Regions from separate parts of the Herbaspirillum sp. C7C8 genome, predicted to be linked through region 1. Evidence: predicted binding sites of a transcription regulator. Region 1 holds the regulator's gene; each other region holds the start of a gene.

Region 1 (7,356 bases):
TTGAACTCGGTCTCGGAAATGAGCATGCCGGCGATGAAGGCGCCCAGGGCCAGCGACAGGCCGGCCTTCTCGGTGATCCATGCCGCACCCAGCGTAATCAACAGCAGGTTGAGCATGAACAATTCCTGCGAGCGCCGCTTGACCACGATGCGGAACCAGCCGCGCATGAGCTTGCTGCCGAAGAACAGCAGCAGCGCCAGCACCACCAACGCCTTGCCCACCGCCCAGCCCAGCGTGACCATGATGTTGCCGGAATTGTTGGCCAGCGCCGGGACCACGATGAGCAACGGCACCAGCGCCAGGTCCTGGAACAGCAGCACGCCGAGGATGCGGCGACCGTGTTCGGTTTCCAGTTCCAGCCGTTCGGTCAGCAGCTTGGAGACGATGGCCGTGGAGGACATGGTCAGCGCCCCGCCCAGCGCGAAGGCCGCCTGCCAGCTCACGTTGGCGAACTGCGGCAACACCATCGCCGCCCCCCAGGCCAGCAGCATGGTGGCGGCGATGGTCGCAGCCACCTGCGCCACGCCCAGGCCGAAGACGATGTGGCGCATGGCCGAGAGCTTGGAGAGCGAAAACTCCAGCCCGATGGAAAACATCAGAAATACCACGCCGAATTCGGCCAGGGCATGGGTGGTTTCATTGTCCTCGGCAAAGGCCAGACCGTGCGGGCCGATGATGATGCCCACGACCAGGTAGCCCAGCATGGGCGGCAGCTGCATCATGCGGAAGGCGACCACGCCGAGCACCGCCGCAGCCAGAAGGAAAAGGGTCAGTTCCAGTCCGGAAAACATTGCTGTTGGGTTTCTAGTCAAAAGCCGCCGCAGACGGCGGGTTCGATGTGAATAAATTGGCAACGCACCAGCAAATGGCAGTTCATCCAGCCAGCGTGCAGAGTGAAGGAAAATACCGGGCGGCGACCAGAAGAAACGCCGTAGAATTCATACGTGTAGCGCCACAACAGCAGAGTTATTCACCACCGCAGAGTACCCTCTGCCCCTGTTGCGATGCCATTCGCCATCCCCGTCCTGGCCGGGAATCCCCCGTGGCTGCGGTGCTGCGGTGCGACGCAACGCGGCGCTTGGCATCAAATCCGGCAGCATTCCCTTACATCTGGCAAGTTTTTTGCTTTGCTAATTCGTTTATACTTCGGTTATGAGTGTAACCGATGACAAAACCACGCCTGCATCTTTTTCGGCCGGGGCTGCCCGTCGCGCCATCGACCTGGCACGCCAGACCCTGCAGATCGAAGCCGATGCCATCCTGGCACTGAAAGACCGCCTGCGCGACGACAGCGCCGAGCCATTGGCGCGGGCCGTGCAAGCCGTGCTGCAATGCGAAGGCCGCGCCGTCGTCTCGGGGATCGGCAAATCCGGCCACATCGGCCGCAAGATGGCCGCCACGCTGGCCTCTACCGGTACCCCCGCGCTCTTCATGCACCCGGCCGAGGCCGCGCATGGTGACCTGGGCATGGTGACGGCACGTGATGTCTTCATCGCCATTTCCAATTCCGGCGAAACGGCCGAGCTGCTGGCCATCGTTCCCATCATCAAGCGCATGGGCACGGTGATCATCGCCATGACCGGCAACGACGACTCCTCCCTGGCCAGGCTGGCCGCCGTGCACCTCAACGTCGGCGTGGCCAAGGAAGCCTGTACCCTCAACCTGGCCCCGACGGCCAGCACCACGGCTACCCTGGCCATGGGCGATGCGCTGGCGGTGTCGCTGCTGGACGCACGCGGTTTCGTCGAGGAGGATTTTGCCCGCTCCCACCCCGGTGGTGCGCTGGGCCGGCGCCTGCTGACCCACGTGCGCGACGTCATGCGCAGCGGCGAAGCGATTCCCGCCGTGCGTCCGGATGTGTCGCTCTCGGCCGCGCTGATGGAAATCACGCGCAAGGGCATGGCCATGACCGCCGTGGTCGATGAGCAATTCCGGCCCATCGGCGTGTTCACCGATGGCGACCTGCGCCGTCTGCTGGAGCGCGGTACGGACTTCACCAGGTTCCGTATCGCCGATGTCATGCACGCCCATCCGCAGACCGTCCAGCAGGACCAACTGGCGGTGGACGCGGTGCAGCTCATGGAACAGTTCCGCATCAACCAGCTGCTGGTCACCGATGCGGACGGCGTGCTCACGGGCGCGCTGCACATCCACGACCTGACTCGCGCCAAGGTGATCTGATGAACGCGCCAGCCTTCGCCAGCACCCTGCCCGCTGCAGCACTCGCCAAGGCGGCCGCGATCCGCCTGATGATCTTCGACGTCGACGGGGTACTGACCGATGCCGGTCTGTACTACGGCGACGAGGGGGAAGTCTTCAAGCGCTTCAACGCCCTCGACGGCCACGGCATCAAGATGATGCAGCAGTACGGTACTGCCGCCGCCATCATCACCGCGCGCCAGTCTCCCTACGTGTTGCGCCGCGCGCGCGACCTGGGCATTGCCCATGTGTTCCAGGGCATCCATGACAAGCGCCAGGCCTTCGAACAATTGCTGCAGCAAGTACAGCTCACCCCGCAGGAGTGCGGCTACCTGGGTGACGACATCATCGACCTGCCGGTGCTGACCCGCGTGGGTTTCAAGGCCTGCGTGGCCAACGGTCATCGTGAGGTGAAATCGCGCAGCGACTATGTCACGCAGGCCGCCGGCGGCCATGGCGCGGTGCGCGAGATCTGCGACCTGGTACTGGCCGCACAAGGCAACTACGAGGCGGCGCTGGCGCCGTACCTGACATGAGCGGGCGCAGCGGCGAACGCCAGGCCGAACGCATCCGCCTGGCGGTGATCCTGGTGATCCTGATCGCGGCGGCCCTGGGCAGCTTCTGGGTCATGCAGGTCATGCGCGCCTCCGGCGACCAGCAGCCGGCGCAGCGTCCGCGCGGCAAACCCGACTACTATCTGGAAAACTTCAGCTACGTGAAGATGGGTCCGACCGGCCTGCCGCGCTATGACGTTTCCGGCGTCAAGATGGTGCACTTCCCCAGCGATGACTCCTTCGAGATCACCAAGCCGGTGGTGCACAACCTGGACCAGAACCAGGCGCCCATGCAGCTCTATTCGGATACCGCACGGGTCACCGACGACCAGACCCAGATCCACATGTACGGCAATGCCAATGCAATCCGCGCGCCCTACAAGGGCCGCGAAGAAATGCACCTGGTCTCGCAATACCTGCTGCTGTTGCCCGATGATGAAATCGTCAAGACCGACAAGCCGGTCGCCATGACCATGGGGACCACGCGCCTCAATGGGGTGGGCATGGTGGCCAACAATGCGACGCAGGTGGTGCAGCTGCTCGGCAATGTACGCGGCTATTACGAGCCCGCACCGAAGAAACGCTAAGCCGGTTCAGTCCCGGACAAGAACGCCAAGAATCGAACAGACAGGAAACCAATGAAACGCTCACTCTTACTGCCGATGCTGATGCTGGCTGCCGTGTGCGGTGTGGCCAACGCCGAGAAGGCGGACTCCACCAAGCCCACCAACATCGAGGCAGACCAGATGGTCTATGACGACGTGCGCCAGGTGAAGACCTTCACCGGCAACGTCGTGATGACACGTGGCACCCTGATCATCAAGGCCGGCCGCGTGGTATTGACGACCGATCAGTACGGTTATGAAAATGCGGTGCTGTATGCCGCGCCTGGTGCGCTGGCAACCTTCCGCCAGAAGCGTGACGGCGGCCCCAATCTGTGGATCGAAGGCCAGGCCGAGCGCATCGAGTATTCGGAGCAGACGGAAGTGTCCAAGCTGTTCCAGCGCGCCCACATCCAGCGCATGGACGGCGACCGCATCACCGATGAAGTCAACGGCGAATTCATTTCCTATGACAGCCGCGCCGAATTCTATTCGGTCAACAACACTGCCAGCGGCCAGAGCAAGCCGGGCGCGGGCCGCATCACGGCCGTGATCCAGCCCAAGAACCCGCCGCCGGCCACGGACGCCCAGCCCGCAGCACCGGCCCAGCCGGCAGCGCGTCGTCAGAACGGAAAGGACCAGTAAGGATGGTAGCCAGTTCGCTGGTCGTTCGCGGCCTGAAGAAAAGTTACGGCGCGCGCCAGGTGGTGCGCGATGTCTCGATGGAAGTGCGCAGCGGCGAAGTGGTCGGCCTGCTCGGCCCCAATGGTGCCGGCAAGACCACCTCGTTCTACATGATCGTGGGGCTGGTACCCTCCGATGGCGGCGAGATCGACCTGGATGGCGCGCCCATTTCGCGCATGCCCATTCACAAGCGCGCCACCATGGGCCTATCCTACCTGCCGCAGGAAGCCTCGGTGTTTCGCAAGCTGACGGTGGAAGACAACATCCGCGCCGTGCTGGAGCTGCGCCAGGAAGACGGCAAGCCGCTCTCGCGCGATGAAATCGAGGGCCGCCTCAACAACCTGCTGCACGAACTGCAGATCGAAAAGCTGCGCGAAAGCCAGGCCCTGTCACTGTCGGGCGGTGAGCGCCGACGCGTCGAGATCGCTCGCGCGCTGGCCACCGATCCGCGCTTCGTGCTGCTCGATGAACCGTTTGCCGGTATCGACCCGATTGCGGTGATCGAGATCCAGCGTATCGTGCGCTTCCTCAAGGAGCGTGGCATCGGCGTGCTCATCACCGACCACAACGTGCGCGAGACGCTGGGCATCTGCGATCGCGCCTACATCATCAACCAGGGCACGGTGCTGGCCAGCGGCAATCCGGAAGAGATCATTGCCAACGAGTCGGTACGCCGCGTCTATCTGGGCGAGCACTTCCGCATGTAAGCAGCACAGTCGCCCTACGTATCGAGCATCACCGACACCCAGGCATCACGCAACGACAGGCACAGCAACCCGCGGGCCACGCCGCTTTCAGAAAGACAGATGAAACAGTCGCTCCAGTTACGTACCTCGCAGCACCTCGCATTGACGCCGCAACTGCAGCAGTCGATCAGGCTGCTGCAACTGTCGACGCTGGAACTGCACCAGGAACTGGAACAGATCCTCTCCGACAATCCCCTGCTGGAGCGTCTCGATGACGCTCTCGACAATTCGGTGCGTCTGCTGGCCGACGGTGCCGTCTCCAGTTCGCCTTCCAGTGGCGTGGCCGACACCCCTCATGAAAACAGCGGCGAAGCGACGCCCGCTGCCAGCGATGGCGATTCCAGCTTCGAGTACCAGGACAACAATCCGGACACCGGTGTCACCGGTGATGCCGACTGGAGCTTCGATGACGTCGCCCGCAGCGGCAAGTCACCCGATGACGACGATGCCCGCCCGCAGCTGGAAGCCCATGAACTGACCCTGCGCGAACACCTGCTGGAACAGATCCGCGTGACTGCGCGCACCCTGCGCGATCGTGCGCTGCTGGAACTGCTCACCGATGCGCTCGACGAGAGCGGCTATCTGGAAGAACCGCTGGAAGACATCCTCGCGCGCCTGCCTGAAGAGCTGGGTATCGACATGGAAGAGCTGTCGATTTCGCTCAAGCTGCTGCAGAGCCTGGACCCGGCCGGCGTGGGCGCGCGCAGTGCCGGCGAATGCCTGGCCTTGCAGATCCGCCGCCTGCCCAAGATCCCCTTTGTCACGCGCAAGCTGGCGCTGAGGATCGTTGAGGATTACCTGCCGCTGTTCGCCCAGCGCGACTTCAACAAGATCAAGAAGGCTCTCGATTGTGATGACGAAGACCTGCGTGAAGCCCAGGCCGTGATCCGCCAGTGCCGTCCGCATCCGGGTGCCGAATTCGCGCGTGACGCCTCGGACTACGTGGTGCCGGACGTGATTGTCAAGCAGACAAAGAACGGCTGGCAGGTCATGCTCAACCATGAGGTCATGCCCAAGCTGCGCGTCAATGCGATGTACGCCAGTGCCTTGAAGCAGGCCAAGGGCGAAGGTTCGCTGTCCTCGCAGTTGCAGGAAGCCAAGTGGCTCATCAAGAACATGCGGCAACGTTTCGATACAATTTTGCGCGTCGCGCAGGCTATTGTGGAACGTCAAAGAAACTTCTTTTCCCATGGTGCAGTGGCCATGCGCCCCCTTGTGCTGCGTGAAATTGCTGATACACTGGGTCTACACGAGAGCACCATCTCTCGCGTGACGACTCAGAAATACATGCTCACTCCGCATGGTATGTTTGAGTTGAAATACTTCTTCGGTAGCCACGTCGCGACTGAAACCGGAGGCGAAGCTTCCTCCACCGCGATACGGGCGCTGATCAAACAGTTGATAGGAGCCGAAAACCCGCAGACCCCATTATCCGATAGCAAGATTGCGGATATGCTGGCAGAACAAGGCATGGTGGTCGCGCGACGCACAGTCGCCAAATACCGCGAAGTGTTGAAGATTCCGCCAGTCAATCTCCGCAAGTCCCTCTGAGTTTTTCCTCAGTTTTTCTGCAGTACCGTTGCTGTGTTCAGGCAAGCATCCCGACTGATGCCCACGCCATCCGACACGAAGACCGTGCCCGTGGTACAGCTGCAGCAGGATCGATTGCACGAACCTCCAGTGACTTCACGATAGGAGTCTTGTATGAATCTGACCATCAGTGGACACCACCTCGAACTGACCCCCGCCATCCGGGAATACGTGCAAAGCAAGCTCTCGCGTATCAAGCGCCATTTCGACAACGTGATCGACGTCAGCGTGATCCTGAGCGTAGATAAACTCACAGAAAAGGAAAAGCGCCAAAAAGCGGAAATCAACGTCCACATCAAGGGGAAGGATCTACATGCGGAAAGCATCGCACACGACCTCTACGCTGCCATTGACACCCTGATCGACAAGCTCGATCGCCAGGTCATCAAGCACAAGGACAAGTTGCAGGAGCATCACTCCATTGCCAAGCGCCTGCCGGACGACACGCCCGAGGATGCGGTAGCCGGAGCGGCATAAGCCAGGACACCAACGGCAAGCCACCTCGCAGCCTGCAGGGCTGCTGAGAAAGCCAGCCGGATTTCACGAGGAAGGGGCGCGCAAGCGCCCTTTTTCATTGGGGCCACAGCATCGGCGATGCCTGTGAAAAACATATAAATCATTACGCCGGGCAACTTCCCGGCAAAACCGCAGTGAACATTGTTCATCGCTCTGCTTGAATGTCTTGCGCAGCACCCTCATCTGCTGCCCAGAAGAAACTGCATACGATATAAATCATTTCCCTGATGCAATTTCCCGCCGGCTCAGACGGACGAATGGCGTGCTGCCGATTTCAACGCGCCTGCCGGCTTTTCCCTATAATGTCGGGCAATCCCATTTTTAAAGGCACAGCCATGAGCGACGTCCAATCCTGGATCAAAGAAACCGTGACCCAAAACCCTGTGGTGCTGTTCATGAAGGGCACCGCGCAGTTCCCGCAATGCGGCTTTTCCGGCAAGGCCATCCAGCTGCTCAAGGCCAGCG
Region 2 (7,356 bases), on a different contig from region 1:
GCTTGCTGACATGCGTTGCCTCGTTGGGTCGGTTGCTCTTGTTGTTGACGGGCCGTGCGGCCCTTGGCGGCAAATGGACAAAAGGCCATTGCAAGCGACGCTCGCAACAGCCTTCTGATCCGTTTGCAGGCTGATTCGTCTATTTTCACCGCGGCAAGCAGGCCTGCATACGAGGAAAAGAAGCCGAAACAGCCCTGAAATTGACGCTCCCGACCGGGGAACCCCGGCCAGAGCGCCAGATCACGCGTCTTATTTGGCGTTGGCCAGGGCGACGGTGGTGTCGAGCATGCGGTTGGAGAAGCCCCACTCGTTGTCGTACCAGGACGACACCTTCACCAGACGGCCGGACACCTTGGTCAGGGTGGCGTCGAAGTTGGACGATGCCGGGTTGTGGTTGAAGTCCACCGACACCAGCGGATCGGTGTTGTAGGTCAGGATGCCCTTGAGCGGACCGGATTCGGAAGCGGCCTTCAGGATGGCATTGACTTCATCCACGCTGGTGTCGCGCGAGGCCACGAAGGACAGGTCGACGATGGACACGTTGATCGTCGGCACGCGGATGGCGTAGCCGTCCAGCTTGCCGTTCAGTTCCGGCAGCACCAGGCCGACGGCGGCAGCAGCGCCGGTCTTGGTCGGGATCATGGACTGGGTGGCCGAACGGGCGCGGCGCAGGTCTTCGTGATAGACGTCGGTGAGCACCTGGTCGTTGGTGTAGGCGTGGACGGTGGTCATCAGGCCGTTTTCCAGACCGATCTTGTCGTTCAGCGGCTGCACCAGCGGGGCCAGGCAGTTGGTGGTGCAGGAAGCGTTGGAGATCACGGTGTCCGAAGCCTTCAGCACGCCGTGGTTGACGCCGAAGACGACGGTGGCATCCACATCCTTGCCGCCCGGAGCGGAGATGATCACCTTCTTGGCACCGCCCTTGATGTGGGCGCTGGCCTTTTCCTTGGTGGTGAAGAAACCGGTGCATTCCAGCACCACGTCCACGCCCAGCTCGCCCCAGGGCAGCTCTGCGGGGTTGCGCTGGGCCAGCACCTTGATGCGGTCGCCGTTGACGACGATGGAGTCGCCCTCCACGGTCACGGTACCGGGGAACTTGCCGTGGGCGGTGTCGTACTGGGTCAGGTGGGCATTGGTCTTCGGATCGCCCAGGTCGTTGATGGCGACGATCTCGATGTCGTGCTTCTTGCCGCCTTCGTAGTGAGCGCGCAGGATATTGCGGCCGATGCGGCCATAACCGTTGATTGCTACGCGAATTGCCATGCTCTTCTCCTCAAGTAGTAAAAATCAATGCAAACCGGTAGTCGGGAAAGCGACCTGCCCGACAGCTTGCACCCTGGCGGCGCCGCCCGTCGGACATGAATCCTTCTTTTCCGGCCTTTTTGTTCAGTTGTTCTTGCCGTCCCTGCCTGCCCTGCTCATCCTGCCAATCCATCCAGTCCCGCGCTCATCCGCTCAGGAGTGGAGCTTGCGCCAGACGAAACCGATCTCGTCGAGTTCACTGCCATCATCCCAGGTGAACGTTTGTTCATAAAGCCTTTCGGCCCCGAGCGACTCGAAAAATTCCCCGGCGCCTTCATTCTTGCTCAGCACCCAGGCCATCAGGCCGGTCGCACCGGCACTGATGAGGGTGGCGGCGACGTTGGCCAAGAGGCGCTTGCCCAATCCCTTGCGCTGCTCATCGGGCAGCACGCAGATCGCGGTCAGCTCGGCATCGCAGCCGAAGCGCGACTCGGCCAGCGTCATGCCGGAAGCAAAACCGATGATCTCACCGCCGCTCTCGGCCACGAAGGTGCAGGCGGCGTCCGAAGACGCTTCCAGCACCTGCTCCCACAGCTTGACGCTTTCCTCGGGCTTGAGGTGATCCAGGTAGCTGTCGGGCACCAGGCCGCGATAGGCGGCGCGCCAGGCGTCGATGCGCACACCGGCAATCGACGCAGCATCGGCCTTGCGGGCGCGGCGGAACAGGACCTCTTCCGTCATGGACGACACAGTACTCAAGCCAGTACTGCCTTGGCCTTGGCCACCACGTTCTCGACGGTGAAGCCGAAGTGCTTGAACAGCACGCCGGCCGGGGCCGATTCGCCGAAGGTATCGATACCGACCACGGCGCCTTCCAGGCCCACGTACTTGTGCCAGAAGGCGGTCACGCCGGCTTCGATGGCCACGCGCGGAACACCGCGGGTCAGCACGGAGGCCTTGTAGGCGGAGTCCTGGCGGTCGAACACGTCGGTCGAGGGCATCGACACCACGCGCACGGCGATGCCTTCAGCGGTCAGGGCGTCAGCGGCCTTGGTAGCCAGTTCGATTTCGGAACCGGTAGCGATCAGGATCACCTTGGCATCGGCCGCATCGCGCAGCACGTAGCCGCCACGGGCGATGTCCTTGACCTGGGCGTCTGTGCGCTCCTGGAAGGGCAGGTTCTGGCGCGAGAAGATCAGGGTGCTCGGGCCATCGTGACGCTTGATGGACTCGGCCCAGGCCACGGCGGTTTCAGTGGTGTCGCACGGACGCCAGTTGTCCAGGTTGGGGATCAGGCGCAGGCTGGAGACGTGTTCCACCGACTGGTGGGTCGGGCCGTCTTCGCCCAGGCCGATGGAGTCGTGGGTGAACACGAACAGCGAACGGATCTTCATCAGCGCCGCCATGCGCAGGGCATTGCGGCTGTAGTCGGAGAAGGTCAGGAAGGTCGCGCCGAAGGGCAGGTAGCCGCCATGCAGGGCGATGCCGTTCATGATGGCGCTCATGCCGAATTCGCGCACACCGTAGTTGATGTGATTGCCGCGCTGGTCGGCGCGCACGGCCACCGATTCCTTCCAGTTGGTCAGGTTCGAGCCGGTCAGGTCGGCCGAGCCGCCCAGGAATTCCGGCAGCGCCTGCGCGTAAGCCTGGATGGCGTTCTGGCTGGCCTTGCGGGTGGCGATGGTTTCCTTCTTTTCCAGCGTGGAATTGATGTAGGCGGTCACGGTCGATTCGAACGCAGCCGGCAGCTCGCCCTTGAGGCGGCGCAGCAGTTCGGCGGCCTCGGCCGGGTATTGGGCGGCGTAGCTGTCGAAGGTCTGCTTCCAGCTGGCTTCGAAGTCGGCGCCGGTGGCCTTGGCATCCCAGGCGGCGTAGACGTCAGCGGGAATCTCGAAGGGTGCGGAGGTCCAGCCCAGCGCTTCGCGCACGGCGGCGATTTCCTTGTCACCCAGGGCAGCGCCGTGCACCTTGTCGGTGCCGGCCAGGTTGGGCGAACCCTTGCCGATGACGGTGCGGCAGCAGATCAGGGTCGGCTTGTCGGCCAGCTTGGCCTGGTGGATCGCCGCGCTGACGGCTTCGACGTTGTGGCCATCGACAGCGGGGATGACGTTCCAGCCGTAGGCTTCGAAGCGCTTCGGGGTGTCGTCCTTGAACCAGCCTTCGACGTGACCATCGATGGAGATGCCGTTGTCGTCATACAGCACGATCAGCTTGGACAGGTTCAGCACACCCGCCAGCGAGCAGGCTTCGTGCGAGATGCCTTCCATCAGGCAACCATCGCCGACGAAAGCATAAGTATAGTGATCGACCACGGACAGGCCGGGCTTGTTGAATTCGGCGGCCAGCAGCTTTTCAGCCAGCGCCATGCCCACCGCATTGGTGATGCCCTGGCCCAGCGGACCGGTGGTGGTTTCCACGCCCGGGGTGATGTGCACTTCCGGGTGGCCGGCGGTCTTGGAATGCAGCTGGCGGAAGGACTTGATGTCCTCCATCGACAGGTCGTAGCCGGTCAGGTGCAGCAGCGCGTACTGCAGCATGGAGCCGTGGCCGTTGGAGAGCACGAAGCGGTCACGGTTGGCCCAGTGCGGGTTGGACGGGTTGTGACGATAGTGCTTGGCCCACAGGGCCACTGCGATTTCGGCCATCCCCATCGGCATGCCCGGGTGCCCGGAATTGGCTTTTTGAACTGCATCCATCGCCAGCGCGCGGATCGCGTTGGCCATCTTGTCGGTGGGGAGAGTGGAAATCATGTCGAGGTCTGAGTTTGCTGTGCGGGAGGCGCTGTCAGGCGCACCAATCGGGTTTTGTAGCCAAAGCGCCGCCCCGGAAGGCCAAGTGCAGCGCGGGGCCGTATTTTACCAGAGTGCGCCGGGGGGATTAAAATTCGGGACCAGCCCGTAACCGGACTGACAACTTTTTTCATGTCTTTTTGATCTTCTTCGCCCAGGACCCTGCCCCATGCCCCGCTTTTACTTCCCGCACCCCCTCGGCATTGGCTCGGCCCTGGTCCTGCCCGAGCAGATTGCCCATCACATCCAGGTGTTGCGCCTGCAACCCGGCGATACGGTGACCCTGTTCAATGGCGAAGGCGGCGAGTACACCGCCAGTCTGAGCGCCATTGAGAAGAAGCGCGCCCACGCCGAAGTGAAGACTTTTTCTCCGCGCGAAGCCGAACTGCCCTATGCGCTGACTTTGGCCCAGGCCCTGCCGGAAGGGTCGAAGATGGACTGGATCGTCGAGAAAGCCGTGGAACTGGGCGCCACCGCCCTCCAGCCGCTGGCCGCGCAGCGCTGCGTGGTGCGCCTGTCGGGCGAACGCGCCGAAAAGAAGCAGGCGCACTGGCAAGGCATCGTGCATGCTGCCGCCGAGCAATGTGGTCGCAATCGTCTGCCACAGCTGGGCGAGGTGACCGACTTCAAGCGCTGGATCGCCCAGAGCGACCTGCACCGCCGTATCCTGCTCTCCCCGCGCGGCACCGAGCCGCTGTCGGGCTGGGCGCGCCATCATCCGCCGCAGGCCGTGACGGTCATCGTCGGCCCCGAAGGCGGTTTCAGCGAGGAAGAGGAAGACCTGGCCTGCGCCCAGGGTGCGCTGATGCTGTCCATGGGCAGCCGCGTGCTGCGTACCGAGACCGCCGGGCTGGCGGCATTGGCGGCCTTGAATGCGGTGTGGGGGGAGCTTTGAAGAAAGCTTCATCCAGGTAAATTCCCGGTGGCCTGCCTGATTCCCGTGCAGCCCACCACGACGGACGTCCAAATTCGGCGCACGCCTCCCCATTTTGTCTCGCTGACAAAACTCTTCATTTACCCTCGCGCAACTTGCCTTCCAGCACTTCACCTCGCAAACCCGCGTGGTGAAGCCTTTTGCCGTTTTCCAGCCGCTTGACGGACCAGCTGGCACGCCTCCTGCTTAAAGATATTCAATCTTGTATTCAAGTTTGAATATCCACCATGACCACTACCCACGCCCTGCAGCAAGCCGCCCCCGAAGCCGCTCCGACCACCATCGCCGCCACCCTGGCGGCCTACCGGGAAGGCCGCAGCACGCCTGGCAAGGTGGTAGCCGAACTGCTGGCGCGTATCGACAGCAGCGGGCGCGATGAAGTCTGGATCAGCCGGGTGCCGTCCAAGCAACTGAAACAACAAGCCGCAGCACTGGACCTGATGTTGCAGATCAAGGGCGAAGCGGTGCTGGAGAGCATGCCGCTGTTCGGCATCCCCTTCGCCGTGAAGGACAACATCGACGTGGCCGAGATGGTCACCACCGGGGCCTGTCCCGAATTCGGCCGGCTGGCCAGCGAAAGCGCCACCGTGGTGCAACGCCTGCAAGCCGCTGGAGCACTGCTGGTGGGCAAGACCAACCTGGACCAGTTCGCCACCGGCCTGGTCGGCGTGCGCTCCCCCTACGGCGCGGTGCGCAACGCCATCAAGCCGGAATATGTCTCCGGCGGCTCCAGTTCGGGTTCAGCGGTGGCCGTGGCCCTGGGGCAGGTCATGTTTTCGCTGGGCACCGACACCGCCGGCTCGGGCCGCGTCCCCGCCGCCTTCAATCATCTGGTGGGCCTGAAACCCACCAAGGGCCTCATCAGCGCACGCGGCCTGGTGCCGGCCTGCCGCACCCTGGATTGCATCTCCATCTTCGCCCACGACGTGGCCGATGCCTGGCGCGTACTGCACAGCGCTTCCGGCTTCGATGCCGAGGATGGCTATTCGCGCCGCCCCACCATGCTGGGCGTGAAGCGCCGGGGTTATCGCATCGCCATCCCCGATCACTGCGAATTCTTTGGCGACAGCCTCGCCCAGGAAGCCTGGGAGCGCAGCCTGGCGCAGATCGCCGCCCTGCCCGGCGTGAGCCTGGCGAAAATTCCGTTCGCCCCCTTCAGTGCCGCCGCAGAACTGCTGTACCAGGGCCCCTGGGTGGCCGAGCGCCGTGCAGCCCTGGGCGACTTCTTCCAGGAGCACCGGGACGCCATCCACCCGGTGGTAGGCCAGATCACCGCCCAGGCCGACGACTACGACGCCGTAGACAGCTTCAACGCTCAATACCGCCTGGCCGACCTGCGCCGCCAGGCCGAAAACCTGCTCGAAGGCAGCGACCTGATGTTGGTGCCGACCACCACCACCTTCCCCACCATCGCCGACGTCGAGGCCGATCCGGTGGTGCGCAATGCGCAGTTGGGCCATTACACCAACTTCGTCAATTTGATGGACATGTCGGCCCTGGCCATCCCCGCCGTGTGGCGCCGTGATGGTCTGCCCGCCGGGGTCACCCTGATCGGGCCGGCCGGTGCCGATCATCTGCTGGCCGAAGCCGGCGCACGCCTGCAGCAGCAACTGGGCGGCGCGGCGCAAGCCGACGCGATTGCCGCCGCCCCGCTGCCCTTCAATGAAAGCACCATCAAGGTCTGCGTGGTGGGCGCCCACCTGGCCGGCCAACCGCTGAACTGGCAATTGCTGGAAGCCGGTGCGCGCCGCGTGGCCGTCACCCGCACCGCTGCCCACTATCGTCTTTACGCCCTGGCGGGTACCACGCCACCCAAGCCGGGCCTGGCCCGCACCGAAGGCGACGGCGCCGCCATCGCGGTGGAAGTGTGGGAAATGCCGCTGCGCCAGTTCGGCGGTTTCGTCGCCGCCATCCCGGCGCCGCTGGGCATCGGTACGGTGGAGCTGGCCGATGGCAGCAGCGTCAAGGGCTTCATCTGCGAGCCGGCCGGCATTGCCGACGCCACCGACATCACCCACCACGGCGGCTGGGTCCCCTACCTCCATTCCTTGAACTGACACCCTCACCACGGAGCTGCTCATGAAAAAGAAGTCCCCCGCCGCAATCCACGATACCACCCGCCGCGACTTCATCGCCAAAGCCGGTGCCGTCGCCGCCACCGCCGCCATCGCGGGCGCCCCGGCCATCCTGCGGGCGCAGACCGTCCCCATCCGCATCGGCTACTGGCCGGTGGCCGCCGGCCTGCCCTTCTATGCCGCAGTGGAAGCAGGTTACTTCAAGCAGGCCGGGCTGGAAGTGCAAGCGATCAAGTTCGCCGGCGCCCAGCAAGTGATGGAAGCCATGCTGGCCGGCCGCGCCGATGGCTCGGCCAATGGTACCGGTGCCGGCAAC
Region 3 (7,356 bases), on a different contig from region 1:
CGGAACCGGATTCGCCGGTGATCAACACCGTCACGTTGGATTGCGACAGGCGACCGATGGCACGGAACACGTCCTGCATCGCGGGCGCCTGGCCGAGAATCTCGGGAGTCTGGGCGGCGCCCTGCTCGATATCGGTCTCGCGCAGGCTTTCGTCGAGCGCGCGACGGATCAGCTCGACCGCCTTGTCGACGTCGAAGGGCTTGGCCAGGTATTCAAAGGCACCGCCCTGGAAGGCCGAAACCGCCGAATCCAGGTCCGAGAAAGCGGTGATGATGATGACCGGGATGCCGGGGTGCTTGGCCTTGATGGTCTGCAGCAGCTCCAGGCCGGAGGCGCCGGGCATGCGGATGTCCGAGACCAGCACCTGCGGCGTGCCGTTCTGCAGCGCCGCCATGGCATCACGGGCGCTGGAAAAACTCTGCGTGGCGAGATTTTCTCGGGCCAGTGCTTTTTCGAGCACCCAGCGTATCGATTCGTCGTCGTCAACAATCCAGATTGGCTTCATAAATCACATCTTCCTGCGTTGGTCATGCTGTTAATGCTCCCGCGATCCACGGCGCTTCTGGCACCCTGTCCGCAGCCCCCTTGGTGGACGGGAAGCCCTGCGTCCACTCGGCTTTGGCGCGCCGCCTGCGGCCATGCTCACGGCAGCGGTATAAGTATTCTGAAATCGGTACAACCGGGCCGGCTGTCGCATTCGATGACACCCATGTGCTGATGCACGAAGGTCTGCGCCAGGGTCAGCCCCAGTCCGCTGCCACCCTCCCGACCCGACACCAGGGGATAGAAGATTCTTTCCTGGATGTCGGGGGGAATGCCCGGACCGTTATCGATGATATGCAAGTCTAGTGCCAGCCGGTATCGGACCTTGGATAGCGTCACCTGACGCGAGACACGGGTGCGCAGGATCAGCTCGCCATCACCGGCACGGATACGGTCGGCCAGCGCTTGTGCGGCGTTGTGGACGATGTTGAGCACGGCCTGGATCAGCTGCTCCTTGTCTCCCCGGAACTCGGGAATGGAGAGGTCATAGTCGCGCTTGATGGTGAGCCCCTGCGGGAACTCGGCCATCACCAGGCTGCGCACGCGCTCGCAGACTTCGTGGATGTTGACGTCGCCGACGATGTGCGGATGGCGGTGCGGGGCCAGCAGGCGATCCACCAGGGTCTGCAGGCGGTCGGCTTCCTTGATGATGACCTGGGTGTATTCGCGCAATTCCTTCAAGTGTCGCTCGGGCAGCTCCAGTTCCAGCAGTTGCGCCGCGCCACGGATGCCGCCCAGCGGATTCTTGATCTCGTGGGCCAGGTTGCGGATGAGTTCCTTGTTGGCCTGGCTCTGGTCGAACATGCGCTCTTCACGGTCCAGCTTGAGTTGCTGGACGTTCTCGCGCAGCTCCAGCAGCACCGGCCAGTCGCTGCTGTCCAGCGGCGTGACGATGGTGTGGACCTGCAGCGGCTCGCGGTTGGCGCGTTCCAGCACCAGGTCCAGGCGCTTGTCGGCGAACTGGTGTTCGATGGCCTGGTAGAACAGCGCGGTGAGCTCCTTGCCATTGAGGAAGAGCTCCGACAGCTTCTGTTGAGAGAGCACCTTGAAGGAGCTCTCCAGCAGGTTCTCGGCGGCGGCATTGGCGTAGACGATGCCGCCGTTGGCATCGAGGATGATCACGGCCGAGGCCAGCAGGTCAAGGCCATCGAGGAAAGGAAGCGGTGTCTTCATGGGAGCATTCGTGGTGCCTGGGGTCATGTCTTCTGGCGCGCTCTGGCGCAGTCCTTGATCCGTCCTGACTAGCAATTTCCGGGCGCACTACCCGGCATGGAGGGCATGCCGGGCATAAAAAAAGGGGAAGCAAGCTTCCCCTTTTTCTCCGGATGCGGATTCGATTACAGCGAGTAGTACATGTCGAATTCGATCGGGTGCGTGGTCATGCGGAAGCGTTGGACTTCCTGCATCTTCAGCTCGATGTAGGCATCGATCATGCTGTCGGTGAAGACGCCGCCACGGGTCAGGAACTCGCGGTCCTTGTCCAGGTGTTCCAGAGCTTCGTCCAGCGAGGCGCAGACGGTCGGGATCAGCTTGTCTTCTTCCGGCGGCAGGTGGTACAGGTCCTTGGTAGCCGCTTCGCCCGGATGGATCTTGTTCTGCACGCCATCCAGACCGGCCATCAGCAGGGCCGAGAAGCACAGGTACGGGTTGGCCAGGGGATCCGGGAAACGGGTCTCGATGCGGCGGCCCTTCGGGTTGGCCACGTGCGGGATACGGATCGAAGCGGAACGGTTGCGGGCCGAGTAGGCCAGCTTGACCGGTGCTTCAAAGCCGGGGACCAGACGCTTGTACGAGTTGGTGCCAGGGTTGGTGATGGCGTTCAAGGCCTTGGCGTGCTTGATGATGCCGCCGATGTAGTACAGCGCGAACTCGGACAGGCCGGCATAGCCGTCACCAGCGAACAGGTTCTTGCCATCCTTCCAGACGGACTGGTGCACGTGCATGCCGGAGCCGTTGTCGCCAACCAGGGGCTTGGGCATGAAGGTCGCGGTCTTGCCGTAGGTGTGGGCGACGTTCCAGATCACGTACTTCAGGGTCTGGGTCCAGTCAGCGCGCTCGACCAGGGTCGAGAACTTGGTGCCCAGTTCGTTCTGGCCAGCGCCAGCCACTTCGTGGTGGTGCACTTCGACGGGGATGCCCAGGGATTCCAGGATCAGGGACATTTCCGAACGCATGTCCTGGAAGCTGTCGACCGGGGGAACCGGGAAGTAGCCGCCCTTGACGGTCGGACGGTGGCCGGAGTTGCCGCCTTCGATCTTGGCGCCGGTGCTCCAGGAAGCTTCTTCGGAGTCGATCTTGACGAAGGAACCGGACATGTCGGCACCCCAACGGACGCCGTCGAAGATGAAGAATTCGGGTTCCGGGCCGAAGTAGGCGGTGTCGCCCAGGCCGGAGGACTTCAGGTAGGCTTCAGCGCGCTTGGCGATGGAGCGCGGATCGCGGTCGTAACCCTTGCCGTCGGACGGCTCGATCACGTCACACTGCATGAAGAGGGTGGTCTCTTCCATGAACGGGTCGATGTTGGCGGTGTTCGGGTCCGGGATCAGCAGCATGTCGGAGGCTTCGATACCCTTCCAGCCGGCAATCGACGAACCGTCGAAGGCGTGACCGGATTCGAACTTGTCGATGTCGAAATGCGAAACAGGCACGGAAACGTGCTGCTCCTTGCCACGGGTGTCAGCGAAACGGAAGTCGACAAACTTGACTTCGTTGTCCTTCACCATCTTCAAAACCTCTGCGGCCGTCCTTGCCATGCGAATCTCCTAAAACGAGGAAGTAGTATAAATTGGGGTGTTGAGCCGTTTTTTTGCGACTGGATCTTTGCATTTGATACAACGGTCTTGCGCCGAACTCAGTCGCGGATGATAGCAGATTCCATGCCACCAACCTTTCGGGTGCGCCAATAATGGAATATTTTAGGGAGGGCGCGGCCATCCGGGCAGCAAGCGCGGTGCAGCACTACGGATAGACTGCATTCTTTTAGTGCATATCGATCAAAATGCACCATAAAAATGCAATCATTTGACGAAAGCAGCAAATTGCACCAACGATGTGCGTGCGCCGTGTTGGGGCAGACTGCTTGCCGATGAGAAAGCATGCACCGGCCTGGGAAAATTGCCTAACTGTTTATATTGTTTAAAATCATTTGTCCGCTGTTCCTTCTTCTTCAGAGACTTTTCCCATGAGCAACGCATCCATTCTCAGTACTGCCGCCCACCGTGCCGCCGACGGCCATCTGCCCTACGCCGGTGCCGTGACACCGCAGGAAGCCCTGGCCCTGCTGCAATCCGATCCCGCCATCAAGCTGGTCGACGTACGCACCCGCGCCGAGCGCGACTGGGTGGGCGTGGTCCAGATCCCGCCGGCGCAGCACCTGGCGGTGCAGTGGAATCTCTACCCCGAAGGCAAGCCCAATCCGCAATTCCTGGAGCAACTGCAGGAAGTCGCCCGGCCGGACGAGGTATTGCTGTTCCTGTGCCGCTCGGGCGTGCGTTCCAGGCATGCGGCCAAGCTGGCCACGGAAACGGGTTACACGCGTTGCTACGACATTCTCGAGGGTTTCGAAGGCAACAAGGACGCCAACGGCCATCGCAAGACCATCGAAGGCTGGTGCCACGCCGGCCTGCCCTGGGTCGGGGCCTGAGACTGCGCCACCTGCGCAGGCCCTTCAGGTCTGCAGGCTGCGCGCCTGCAGGGCGCTGCCCAGCGACTGCAACAGCAGGCTGATGGCTTGCTGGCCGTCGGCGTCGGCGCGCAGCGCTTCTTCCACGCAGTCCAGCAAGGCCACCAGCTCCAGCCGCCCCATGGTCAGGGCCGCGCCCTTCATGCGGTGCGCAAGCTGCGCCATGCGCGCCCGATCCCCCTGCAGGCTGGCCTGCTCCAGCGCGGCCAGATCATGCCGGGTGGTCTGCAGGAACAGCCGGTCCAGGTCCTGGCCGTATTCCTGCTCGGGCGTGGCAACCTCGCCTTCGTCTTCGGTGTCGTGATCGCACCAGAGCGCCAGCAGCCGACGAATGGCCTGGGTCTGCAGGGGCTTGGCCAGCATGCCGTCCATGCCGCTGTCCAGACAGCGCTGCACGTGCTGGGCATCGGCCTCGGCGGAAATGCCGATCAGGGGCGTATAGGGACGCTGGCGCTGCTCCTGTTCCAGACGCCGGACCTGGCGCGCCACTTCCTGTCCGGGGATGTCGGGCAGGAAGCAGTCCAGCAGGACCAGTCCATAAGGCCGCGCCCGGATGGCCGCCAGGGCACTGCTGCCATCGGCCACGCAATCGACCTGGCAGCCCAGCCGCTGCAGGCGATTCTGCATGGCGTAGCGGATGGTGACCGAATCATCAACCAGCAGTACGCCCGGTTCATTCTGCCTGGTCACTGCGCTTTCCCTCTGATGCGGCATTTACAGCTCCTTGATCTGATATTCGATCTTGAACAATTCGTTGTCACTGCGCACGCCCAGCTTGCGGAAGGCCGACTGCTTCTGTCCGCTGATGGTCTTGACGCTGCGTGCGAATTTTTCGGCGATTTCGGTCACCGACATGCCATCCAGGCAGCAGCGCAGGACTTCACGTTCGCGCGGCGACAGGCTGGGCATGTCCGACAGGGTGTCTGGCGAGGTTTCGGTGCTGCGCGTACGCCGTCGCGGCGGGCGCACCTCGGGCTGGCTGCGGGTGGCCGCCTCGGCGGCCTGCATGATGGCCAGCTCGCGTGTCATGGCGCTGTTCAGATATTCACGTCCACGACTGATGGTACGAATGGCCAGGATCAGCTCGGCCAGTTCCTGCGATTTGCTCACGAAGCCGCGCGCGCCGGCCTTCATCGCCATGGCTACCGTCGCCGGGCTGCTGTGGGCCGAGGTCACCAGGATCTTGGCGCGGGGGAAACGCACACGCAAGGCGCGAATCAGGTTCAGACCGTCGATGTCATTGCTGCCCAGCGAATAATCGATGAGCAGCAAATCAGCCGGTGAGGCCCGCAAGGCCGCCATCAGCTCCCGGCTGGAGGCGAAGGCGCCGACCACCGTGAAGTCGGGCTCCTCGGCCAGGCGCTTGGCCAGGCCGTAACGAACCACGGCGTGGTCGTCCAGCAGCGCAATGCGCATCCCCGATGCCAAGGTCCATGTCATGCCCTCTCCCCCTCGAATTCTGATCATGTGAAGCTGCTGCGCTGCAGCGTCAGCTCCCCCTGGAAACCGACCCGCCGACAAAGCCGTTATTGTGGTGGAGCGGCGCCCGTCGGCGCATAAGAATCGTCTGAAAAACAGTGAGAAATCGCAGGTTTTTTATACTTTACCGCGCTTGCGGGAAGCTGACGAAGGCGTCAGCTTTGTAACACCGTGTATGAAGAGGAATGTTGGCTGCGCTACCGTGGCGTACGATGGCCATCGCTGCACTTCACGGCAGGCGCCAAGCCACGCATTACACTTTATTACAGCCCGCCTGCAGGCCCTTGACCATACTGGACCGCAGTTCGTCTCCACTTTTTCCGATCTCCCGAGGCTCGTCGATGCCAGCGCCCTTCCAGCGTTTCCCTCTTTACCGTGCGACCTGGCTGGTGCTGGCGCTGGCGGCCTGCACCCTGGGGCAGGCCCGGGCTGCCGCGCCGGTCGCGGGTACGCTCCCGCTCTCGCAACCGGAGCGCGCCCTGCACGTGCTCAACCGCCTGGGCTATGGTCCGCGTCCGGGCGATCTGGAGCAGGTGGAACGCATGGGCGTCAAGCGCTACATCGACCTGCAGCTGCATCCCGAGCGCATCCCCTTGCCCGAAGATCTGCAGGCGCGTCTGGCCGCCTTGCCGGCCCTGCAGATGACGGCGACGCAGTTGTTTGACGATTATGGTCCGCCCTCCTTCGACCGCAGCGCCAGCAAGGAGGAGCGACAGGCGGCGCGTCAACGGGCAGCACGCGAGCTGACCCCGCAGTGGCACATGGCGCGGCTGCTGCAAGCCACCGAGAGTCCGCGCCAGCTGGAAGAAGTGATGACCGAATTCTGGGTCAATCACTTCAACGTCTTCGAAGGCAAGGAGTGGGTACGTTACTGGGTCGGCGACTATGAAAAGAACGCCATCCGCCCCTATGCCCTGGGCAAGTTCCGCGACCTGCTGGGCGCGGTGGCGCATCATCCGGCCATGCTCTACTACCTCGACAACTGGCTCTCCAGCGGGGTCGGCACGCCCGGTGCGCGCGGGCGTTTCAAGGGACTCAACGAGAACTACGCACGTGAACTGATGGAGCTGCATACCCTGGGCGTGGATGGCGGCTATGTGCAGGCCGATGTGATCACCCTGGCGCGCATCCTCTCGGGCTGGACCATCGACGTGGGGGCCATGAAGGCCGGCGCCTCGCCCTTCCGCTTTGCGGCGCAACGGCATGACCCCGGCCCCAAGACCTTCCTCGGCAAACCCCTGCTGGCCAGCGGCTATCAGGAGGGCGAAGCGGCGCTGGATATGCTGGCCAGTCATCCGTCGACGGCGCGCTTCATCTCGACGCAACTGGTGCAATACTTCGTCGCCGACCAGCCCGATCCGGCGCTGGTGAACAAGCTCTCGCAAACATTCCTGTCCACCCATGGCGATATCCGGGCCGTGTTGCAGGCTCTGTTCGACAGTCCGCAATTCTGGGCGCGCAGCAACTACCAGACGCAGTTCAAGACACCGTATCAGTTCGTGGTCTCGGCCCTGCGTGCGGGCGCCATCCCGGTACGCAACGTCAAGCCGGTCAACGGCGAGTTGGGACAATCCGGCATGCCGCTCTATGGCTGGCTCACGCCGGAAGGCTACAAGTATTCGCAGGCGGCCTGGCTCAACCCGGGGGCACTG
Region 4 (7,356 bases), on a different contig from region 1:
AAGCTTCCCGATCGCTCGCACGACTGGTGAGGGGATCAGAGGAAACCGATGGAAATCCAGGGCACGAAGGCCACCACCAGAAGCGCCACCACCAGCGCGGCCAGATAGCCCCAGACCCGGTTGAAGACGCCGTCCGGCGACACCTTGCCGATGGCGCAGGCGGCATAGAAGCCCACACCGAAGGGCGGTGCGAACAGGCCGATGCCCATGGACAGGATCACCACCATCGCGTAGTGCACGTCATGCACCCCCAGCGAACGTGCCACCGGGAACAGCAGCGGCCCGAACAGCACGATGGCGGGAATGCCTTCCAGCAAACTGCCCAGCACGATGAAGATGACGATGGTGATCAAGAGGAACCCGACCCCGCCTCCCGGCACGCCCTGCATCAGACCCACCAGCTTGGCCGAGAAGCCCGACTGCGTGAGCGCCCAGGCCATCGCGGTGGCCATGCCGATGATGAGCAGGATCGCACCCGACAAGGCGGCGGACTCGACCAGCATCGGATAGAGACGCCTGAAGTTCAGGTGCTTCATGAACAGGTGCATGATCAGCCCGACCACTACCGTATAGGCCACGCCGATGGTGGCCACTTCGGTGGCCGTGGCGACCCCCTCGATGACGGCCACGCGGATCAGCATGGGCAGCGCCAGCGCCGGCAGCGCGGTGATCAGGGTCTTGAGGATGAGCGAGACCGGGGCGCGCTTGACATCCGGCATCGGCTCGCGGCGCGCACGCATCCAGCACACCACGGCGATGGCGATGGTGGCGATGGCCGCCGGCATGAGGCCACCGATGAACAGTGCCGTGATCGATACGCTGCAGACAGCGCCGATGGTGATCAACACCAGGCTGGGCGGAATGGTCTCGGTCATGGCGCCGGAGGACGAGAGCAGTGCCACCAGTTCTTCCGGCTTGGAGCCGCGCTTCTTCATCTCGGGGAACAGCGCCGGAGCAATGGCCGCCATGTCCGCCGCCTTGGAACCGGAAATGCCGGAGACCAGGAACATCGCGCCCAGCAGCACGTATTGCAGACCGCCGCGCACGTGGCCCAGCAGCGCGGCCATGAAGTCGATCAGGGTCTTGGCCAGGCCCGACATTTCCAGCAACGACCCGAGCAGCACGAACAGCGGCACCGACAACAGGATCAGGCTGGACATGCCTTCGTCCATGCGGCTGACCACGATCATCAGCGGTGCCGTCGTGGCCAGCGCCAGGTACGCCATGGTGGCCGTGCCGAAGGCAAAGGCAATGGGGATGCCGCCGGCCACGCATACACCAATGAGCAACACGAAGAACACGATCAGGTTGTAATTGCCCATGCCCAGCAGCATGGGCTTGGCCAGCCACAGTGCGCCACCGATCACGGCCACCACGGCCAGCGCCGACAGCAGCAGGCGCATCGTGGTCATGGCCGCCATGCGCGAGACCGCCGCCAGCAGCATCAGGATGGCGCCAACCGGCAAGGCTGCCGCGCGCAGGCCGTCGGGAATTTCCAGGGCCGGTGTGGTGATGGGCATCTGTTCCACCGCGTGGTCCACGGCGGGATGGATCACCATCAGCACGAAGATGCAGACCACCAGCGCGGCCACCGTTTCCAGCCAGATGCGGCCCTTCTCGGAACATTTGTTGATGATGGCGGTGAGTCGCATGTGCTCGCCGCGATCCAGCGCCAGCACCGCGCCCAGCATCGACAACCAGATGAAGAGAATCGAGGCCAGTTCATCGGACCATACCAGGGGATCATGCAGGGCATAGCGGTAGATCACGCCCGTGAGCAGCACCACGGTCTCGGCCAGCACCAGGGCCGCCGCCACCGCGCCGACCACGTGCATCACCATGCGATTGAATGCGACCAGGGCGCGCGCTGCCGGGTTCATGTTGACCGGGGCGCGGTAAGTCATTGCAGCTTCCATCATCAAGCTCCAGCGAAATGGATTCAGGGCGACAGGGACAGCATCGGCGATGCCGCCCCCATCGCACCGGGGCTCATGCCTTCACGAGCCCCGGCGAACGGGCCATTCAGGCCAGCTTGCCGGTGTACTTCTCCAGCAGGGCCCAGGGCTCGTCGCCGAACTTCTTCTTCCACTCGGCATAGAAGCCGGCCGCGCGCAGCTTGGCGCGGAAGGAATCGGCATCGGCATTGTTGAAGGCCAGGCCTTTGCCCTTCATTTCGTCGACCAGCGAATCATTGAGCTTGCGCACGTCGACGCGCTGGTTCATGCCGGCTTCGTTGATGACGCGCGCCATCATCTCCTGCAGATCCTTGGGCAGACGTTCGAAGGATTTCTTGTTGCCCAGGAACCAGAAGCCATCCCACATGTGGTTGGTGATGGAGCAGTACTTCTGTACTTCGTAGAGCTTGGCGGTGGAGATGATGGCCATGGGGTTTTCCTGGCCTTCCACGATCTTGGTCTGCAGGGCCGAATAGACTTCGGCGAAGTTGATCGAGGTCGGCGCCGCATCGAAGGCCTTGAACATCGAGGTCCACAGCGGGCTCGGCGGTACCCGCAGCTTCATGCCCTTGAGGTCGTCGGCGGTCTTGATGGGCTTGGTGCTGTTGGTGATCTGGCGATAGCCGTTGTCCCAGATCTTCTCGAAGGCGAACAGCGTGGAGCGGGCTTCGATCTGCTTGCGTACGTGTGCGCCCAGTTCGCCATCCATGGCGGGCCAGACCTGGCTGTAATCCTTGAAGGCAAAACCGATGCCGGAAATCTGCGCAGCAGGCACCAGCGTACCCAGGATCAACGGCGAGAGCGTGAAGAAGTCAATGGCACCGGCACGCACCTGCGAGAGCATGTCGGTGTCGGTACCCAGCTGGTTGTTGGGGTAGAGCTGCAGTTCGATGCGGCCCTTGGATTGTTCCGCGATGGCGGCGGCCATTTCCTTGGCGCGCGCATTCATCGGGTGAGTGACCGGCAGATTGTTGGCGTACTTGAAGGTGAACTCGGCCGCATGGGCCGACGTCGATACCAGGCCGGTAGCGGCAGCCGCCGAAGCGACCGAGGCGGTCTTCAAAAAATGGCGGCGCGTGAACTTGCCAGTGGATTGTTCCATCTGCTTGTCTCCTGTTTGTCTGTTTGTAATTTTGAACATTGCTGAATCCGGCACGACCACACAGGGCCGCCAGATCGGGCGTGCAGCTCCCTGTGCCGGGTGGTCAACACTGCCTGTGCAGCGATAGAGCAAGTTGGATGCCAAGCCCCCCGATGCTCCCGCGGCGGCGTGGCAGTGTCCCCTCCTCATCGGCACTGCGCCTGTATTCTCTGCGATAAGGGCGGCCCAGTACAAGCACGCAATCACGCTGGTCGACATTTATTTGTACGCATCCTTGCTGCGACACCTGTCGCAGGACTGTCGCTACAGTGTCGCAACCGTCGACACCTGTGCATGCTGCCCACCGGCAACAAACGCTTCTGCCTGGCTGCTGCAGCGCAATGATTTACGTTAACGTAAAGTACGTGCTATCTTCATGCGGTCGGTGGAGGCTGCCCTGTCCGCTCCGGTTTTTCCCGCTTGTCGGGAATGACAGGGAGGGCCTGACGGACACCTCAGCCCCCATCAACATCAACAACAAAGCGAGACCCGGCGCGGCTTTGCGCCGGACCGCCCAGGAGACGGGCAAGATGCAGGCCGGCGCATGGCAGCGGTTTGGCCGGCAACGGTTGCGCGATGCCCCGGCCAGGGATGCTCGACACCGGCTGCATGCGGTGAGGCGAGCGGTCCTGCGCGTGGCACCGATTTTGCATATTGCCCCTGTGTGTAACAACGGAGCGCCCCTGCTCCATCGACCCCGTCCAAGACGGAAACAAGGACACCCCATGACTGTTTCTGCATCCTCACCCTGCATCACCGGCTGGAACCATTCGCAATTCGGCAAGCTCGACGGCATCGATCCGGAAGTGCTGATCGGCCAGGTCGCCAAGGCCGCCATCGAGCACGCGGGACTGCAACCGGAAGACATCGATTCGATCCACTTCGGCACCTTCAATGCCGGTTTCCTGTACCAGGACTTTCCTTCCTCGCTGGTCATGAACACGCTGCCGCAACTGCGCTTCAAGCCGGCCACGCGCCTGGAGAATGCCTGCGCCACCGGATCGGCGGCCATCCATTCGGGCCTGCAGGCGATCAAGGCCGGGCAATCGAAGCACGTGCTGGTGATCGGCTTCGAGAAGATGACCGAGCTGGCCACACCGCAGGTGGGCGAGGTGCTGCTCAAGGCCTGCTACGCCAAGGAAGAAGCGGGCATCCCGGGCGGTTTTGCGGGCGTCTTCGGCAAGATCGCGCAGAGCTACTTTGACCGCTTCGGCGACCAATCCGACGCGCTGGCGCAGATCGCGGCCAAGAATCACAAGAACGGCATGGTCAATCCCTACGCCCACATGCGCAAGGATTTCGGCTTCGAGTTCTGCCGCACGGTCTCCGAGAAAAATCCCTTCGTGGCCGGACCGCTCAAGCGCACCGACTGCTCGCTCATTTCCGATGGTGCCGCCGCCCTGGTCATCAGCGCCGCCGATGTGGCCAGGTCCATGCCGCGTGCCGTGCAGTTCCGGGCAGCGGTGCATGTCAATGATTTCCTGCCGCTGTCGCGTCGCGACCCGACCCGCTTCGAAGCGGCCGAGCTGGCCTGGAAAAAAGCGCTGGGTGAGGCCAGCCTGAGCCTCAATGATCTGTCGCTGGTGGAAACGCACGACTGCTTCACCGTGGCCGAGTTGCTGGAATACGAAGCCATGGGCCTGGCCCCGCACGGCCAGGGCGCGCGCGTGATTGCCGAAGGCATCACCGCCAAGGACGGCAAGCTGCCGGTCAATCCCTCGGGCGGGCTGAAGTCCAAGGGCCATCCGGTCGGTGCTACCGGGGTGTCGATGCACGTGATGGCAGCCATGCAGGCGTCCCATGATGCGGGCGACATGCAGATTGCCAATGCGCGCTATGCCGGTGTGTTCAACATGGGCGGTGCGGCCGTGGCCAACTATGTAAGCATTCTGGAGCGTGTGAACTAAAAGCGCATGTGATGCGTCGGCGCGCCGTCCAGCCGTGAGCTGGCGGCGCGCCACATGAAGTAATGTGCAAAAAAACGAGAACAAGACAGCACGCCAATTTCCTTTAGAAAAATCGGGACGAGTGAGACGATGTTAAGCAAAGTGATGAACCTGGGCCGCCTGCTCTCGGATGTGGCGCGCCGCTTTCCGGAAGAGCCGGGACTGATCCTGGCACAAGGCGCCGCCGATGGCAGTGACCGCCTGATCTGCTGGCGCGAGATCAATGCCCGCGTCGATGCGCTGGCGCACGCCCTCACCCGTCGTGGCGTCAAGAAGGGCGACAAGATGCTGGTCCACTCACGCAACAACCAGCAGATCTTCGAGAGTGCCTGGGCCGCCTTCAAGATGGGCGTGGTCTGGGTGCCGACCAATTTCCGCATCACGCCGCCCGAGGCCGCTTATCTGGGCCAGTCCAGCGGCGCCTGCGTGATGCTGTATGACCGTGGTTTCGCGCAGTATGTCGACGCGGTGAAATCCGCCTCGCCGGCACTCGAACACGTGGTGGCCCTGGCCGACGCGCGGCCGGGCGAACTCGATTACGAAGCGCTGGTGGCCGATGGCAGCGGCGAGTCCTTCCCCGAGGCCGAAGTCGATTACGACGATCCGCTGTGGTTCTTCTACACCTCCGGCACCACGGGTCATCCCAAGGCGGGGATGCTCTCGCATGGCCAGATGGCCTTCGTGGTCACCAATCACCTGGCCGACCTGATGCCGGGCCTCACGCATCAATCGCGCTCGCTGGTGGTGGCACCGCTGTCGCACGGCGCAGGCGTGCATGCAGTGGTCAATACCGCACGCGGTGCGGCCAGCATCCTGCTTTCGTCCGAACGGCTGGTGGTCGAGGAAGCCTGGCAGCTGGTGGAGAAATACCAGGTGGACAATCTCTTCACGGTGCCCACCATCGTCAAGATCCTAGTCGAGGATGAGTCCGTCGACCGCTACGACCACAGCTCGCTGAAACACGTCATCTATGCCGGCGCGCCCATGTATCGCGCCGACCAGGTCCACGCATTGAAGAAGCTGGGCAAGGTGCTGGTGCAGTATTACGGCCTGGGCGAAGTGACCGGCAACATCACCTTCCTGCCGCCTTACCTTCACTTCGAGGATGACGCCCATCCGCAGGCGCGCGTAGGGACCTGCGGCATGCCGCGCACCGGCATGCAGATCGCCATCCTCAATGACGACGGCCAGGAACTGGCCCCCTTCGAGACCGGCGAAATCTGCGTGCGCGGACCGGCCGTCTTCATGGGCTATCACAACAATCCCGAGGCCAATGCCAAGGCCTTCAAGCATGACTGGTTCCATACCGGCGACCTCGGGCATGTGGATCGGGATGGCTTCCTCTACATCACCGGACGTTCATCGGACATGTACATCTCGGGCGGCTCCAACGTCTATCCGCGCGAGATCGAGGAAGCGCTGCTGACGCACCCGGCGGTCTCCGAAGTGGCCGTGCTGGGCGTGCCCGATCCCAAGTGGGGCGAAAGCGGGCTGGCGGTGATCGTCTGCAAGGCAGGTCAGCAGGTCGATGGCGAAGCCTTGCTGGCGCATCTGGAGACGCGCATCGGCAAGTACAAGTGGCCACGCCGTTTCGTCTACTGGGACAGCATGCCCAAGTCGGGCTACGGCAAGATCGTCAAGAAACAGATCAAGGCGCTGCTGGAAGAGCAGGGCGACTACCGTCTATGAAACTCTCCAGCAAACCTGGCGAGACCACGGCCAGCGCCGGTTTCCTGGCGGTGCGCAAATTCCTTCATGCAGGCCAGCCGAGCTATCCGCGCACGCTGGACCTGGAGGCCGACCCCGCCGAGGAACTTCGTATCACCCTGCAACCCGGCACCCCGGTCGGCCCGGCCTTGCGCCGCGTGCTGGCACGCTATGGCCAGCGCGGCGGCGTCGGGCGGCTGTGCGGCGGGACCGCGCGACGCCTGCATTACCACCGCATCGAACAGACCGGCGACGCCAGCCGGCCTTATGACTATGGACCACCGCATGTATTGGAAGGCGTCATCAGCTTCGTGACCGGCGCCATCACCATCGGCCAGAACGCCGACGGAAAAGTTTTACTGCATTGCCACTCAGGTTTCATCGATGGCGATGGTACGCTGCATGGCGGCCATCTGCTGCTCGACACGGTGGAGGTGGGCGACGATCCGCTCATCCTGCGCCTGTGCCTGTTTTCCCGCAGCGCCTTCGTCGTCAACAGCGATGAAGAGACGCACTTCAGTCTATTGCATCCGACACCCATGGAATGATGATGACGCTCCCCGCCCATGACAGCGACTCCCTTGACGACCACATCCACGTAGAACAG

The links. Region 1 encodes sigma-54, which starts transcription at its own class of promoters, with help from an activator protein. Its sites were predicted from a motif close to TGGCANGNAANCTGCTTT; they were not measured.
Region 2: atzF (allophanate hydrolase) is a predicted target of sigma-54. The motif match lies at 5,137-5,154, and genes of this name have one in related genera.
Region 3: glnA (type I glutamate--ammonia ligase) is a predicted target of sigma-54. The motif match lies at 3,408-3,425, and genes of this name have one in related genera.
Region 4: HWE01_RS01980 (acetyl-CoA acetyltransferase) is a predicted target of sigma-54. The motif match lies at 3,733-3,750, and genes of this name have one in related genera.

Annotation. Positions count from the first base shown of each region.
Region 1 covers NZ_JABXGG010000011.1:106,189-113,544, reverse strand. The annotation lists gene HWE01_RS14425 (monovalent cation:proton antiporter family protein) at 1-791, opposite strand, end outside; gene HWE01_RS14420 (KpsF/GutQ family sugar-phosphate isomerase) at 1,153-2,181, shown strand; gene HWE01_RS14415 (KdsC family phosphatase) at 2,181-2,735, shown strand; gene lptC (LPS export ABC transporter periplasmic protein LptC) at 2,732-3,340, shown strand; gene lptA (lipopolysaccharide transport periplasmic protein LptA) at 3,392-4,000, shown strand; gene lptB (LPS export ABC transporter ATP-binding protein) at 4,003-4,746, shown strand; gene HWE01_RS14395 (RNA polymerase factor sigma-54) at 4,846-6,336, shown strand; gene hpf (ribosome hibernation-promoting factor, HPF/YfiA family) at 6,490-6,852, shown strand; gene grxD (Grx4 family monothiol glutaredoxin) at 7,227-7,356, shown strand, end outside.
Region 2 covers NZ_JABXGG010000002.1:95,667-103,022, forward strand. The annotation lists gene HWE01_RS02720 (hypothetical protein) at 1-12, opposite strand, end outside; gene gap (type I glyceraldehyde-3-phosphate dehydrogenase) at 250-1,263, opposite strand; gene HWE01_RS02730 (GNAT family N-acetyltransferase) at 1,456-1,983, opposite strand; gene tkt (transketolase) at 1,998-4,040, opposite strand; gene HWE01_RS02740 (16S rRNA (uracil(1498)-N(3))-methyltransferase) at 4,201-4,926, shown strand; gene atzF (allophanate hydrolase) at 5,193-7,022, shown strand; gene HWE01_RS02750 (ABC transporter substrate-binding protein) at 7,045-7,356, shown strand, end outside.
Region 3 covers NZ_JABXGG010000006.1:170,982-178,337, reverse strand. The annotation lists gene ntrC (nitrogen regulation protein NR(I)) at 1-505, opposite strand, end outside; gene glnL (nitrogen regulation protein NR(II)) at 643-1,716, opposite strand; gene glnA (type I glutamate--ammonia ligase) at 1,881-3,296, opposite strand; gene HWE01_RS10050 (rhodanese-like domain-containing protein) at 3,725-4,186, shown strand; gene HWE01_RS10045 (response regulator) at 4,211-4,939, opposite strand; gene HWE01_RS10040 (response regulator transcription factor) at 4,940-5,665, opposite strand; gene HWE01_RS10035 (DUF1800 domain-containing protein) at 6,046-7,356, shown strand, end outside.
Region 4 covers NZ_JABXGG010000001.1:436,351-443,706, forward strand. The annotation lists gene HWE01_RS01970 (TRAP transporter large permease) at 36-1,919, opposite strand; gene HWE01_RS01975 (TRAP transporter substrate-binding protein) at 2,023-3,057, opposite strand; gene HWE01_RS01980 (acetyl-CoA acetyltransferase) at 3,822-5,003, shown strand; gene HWE01_RS01985 (acyl-CoA synthetase) at 5,115-6,731, shown strand; gene HWE01_RS01990 (PPC domain-containing DNA-binding protein) at 6,728-7,297, shown strand; gene HWE01_RS01995 (PPC domain-containing DNA-binding protein) at 7,300-7,356, shown strand, end outside.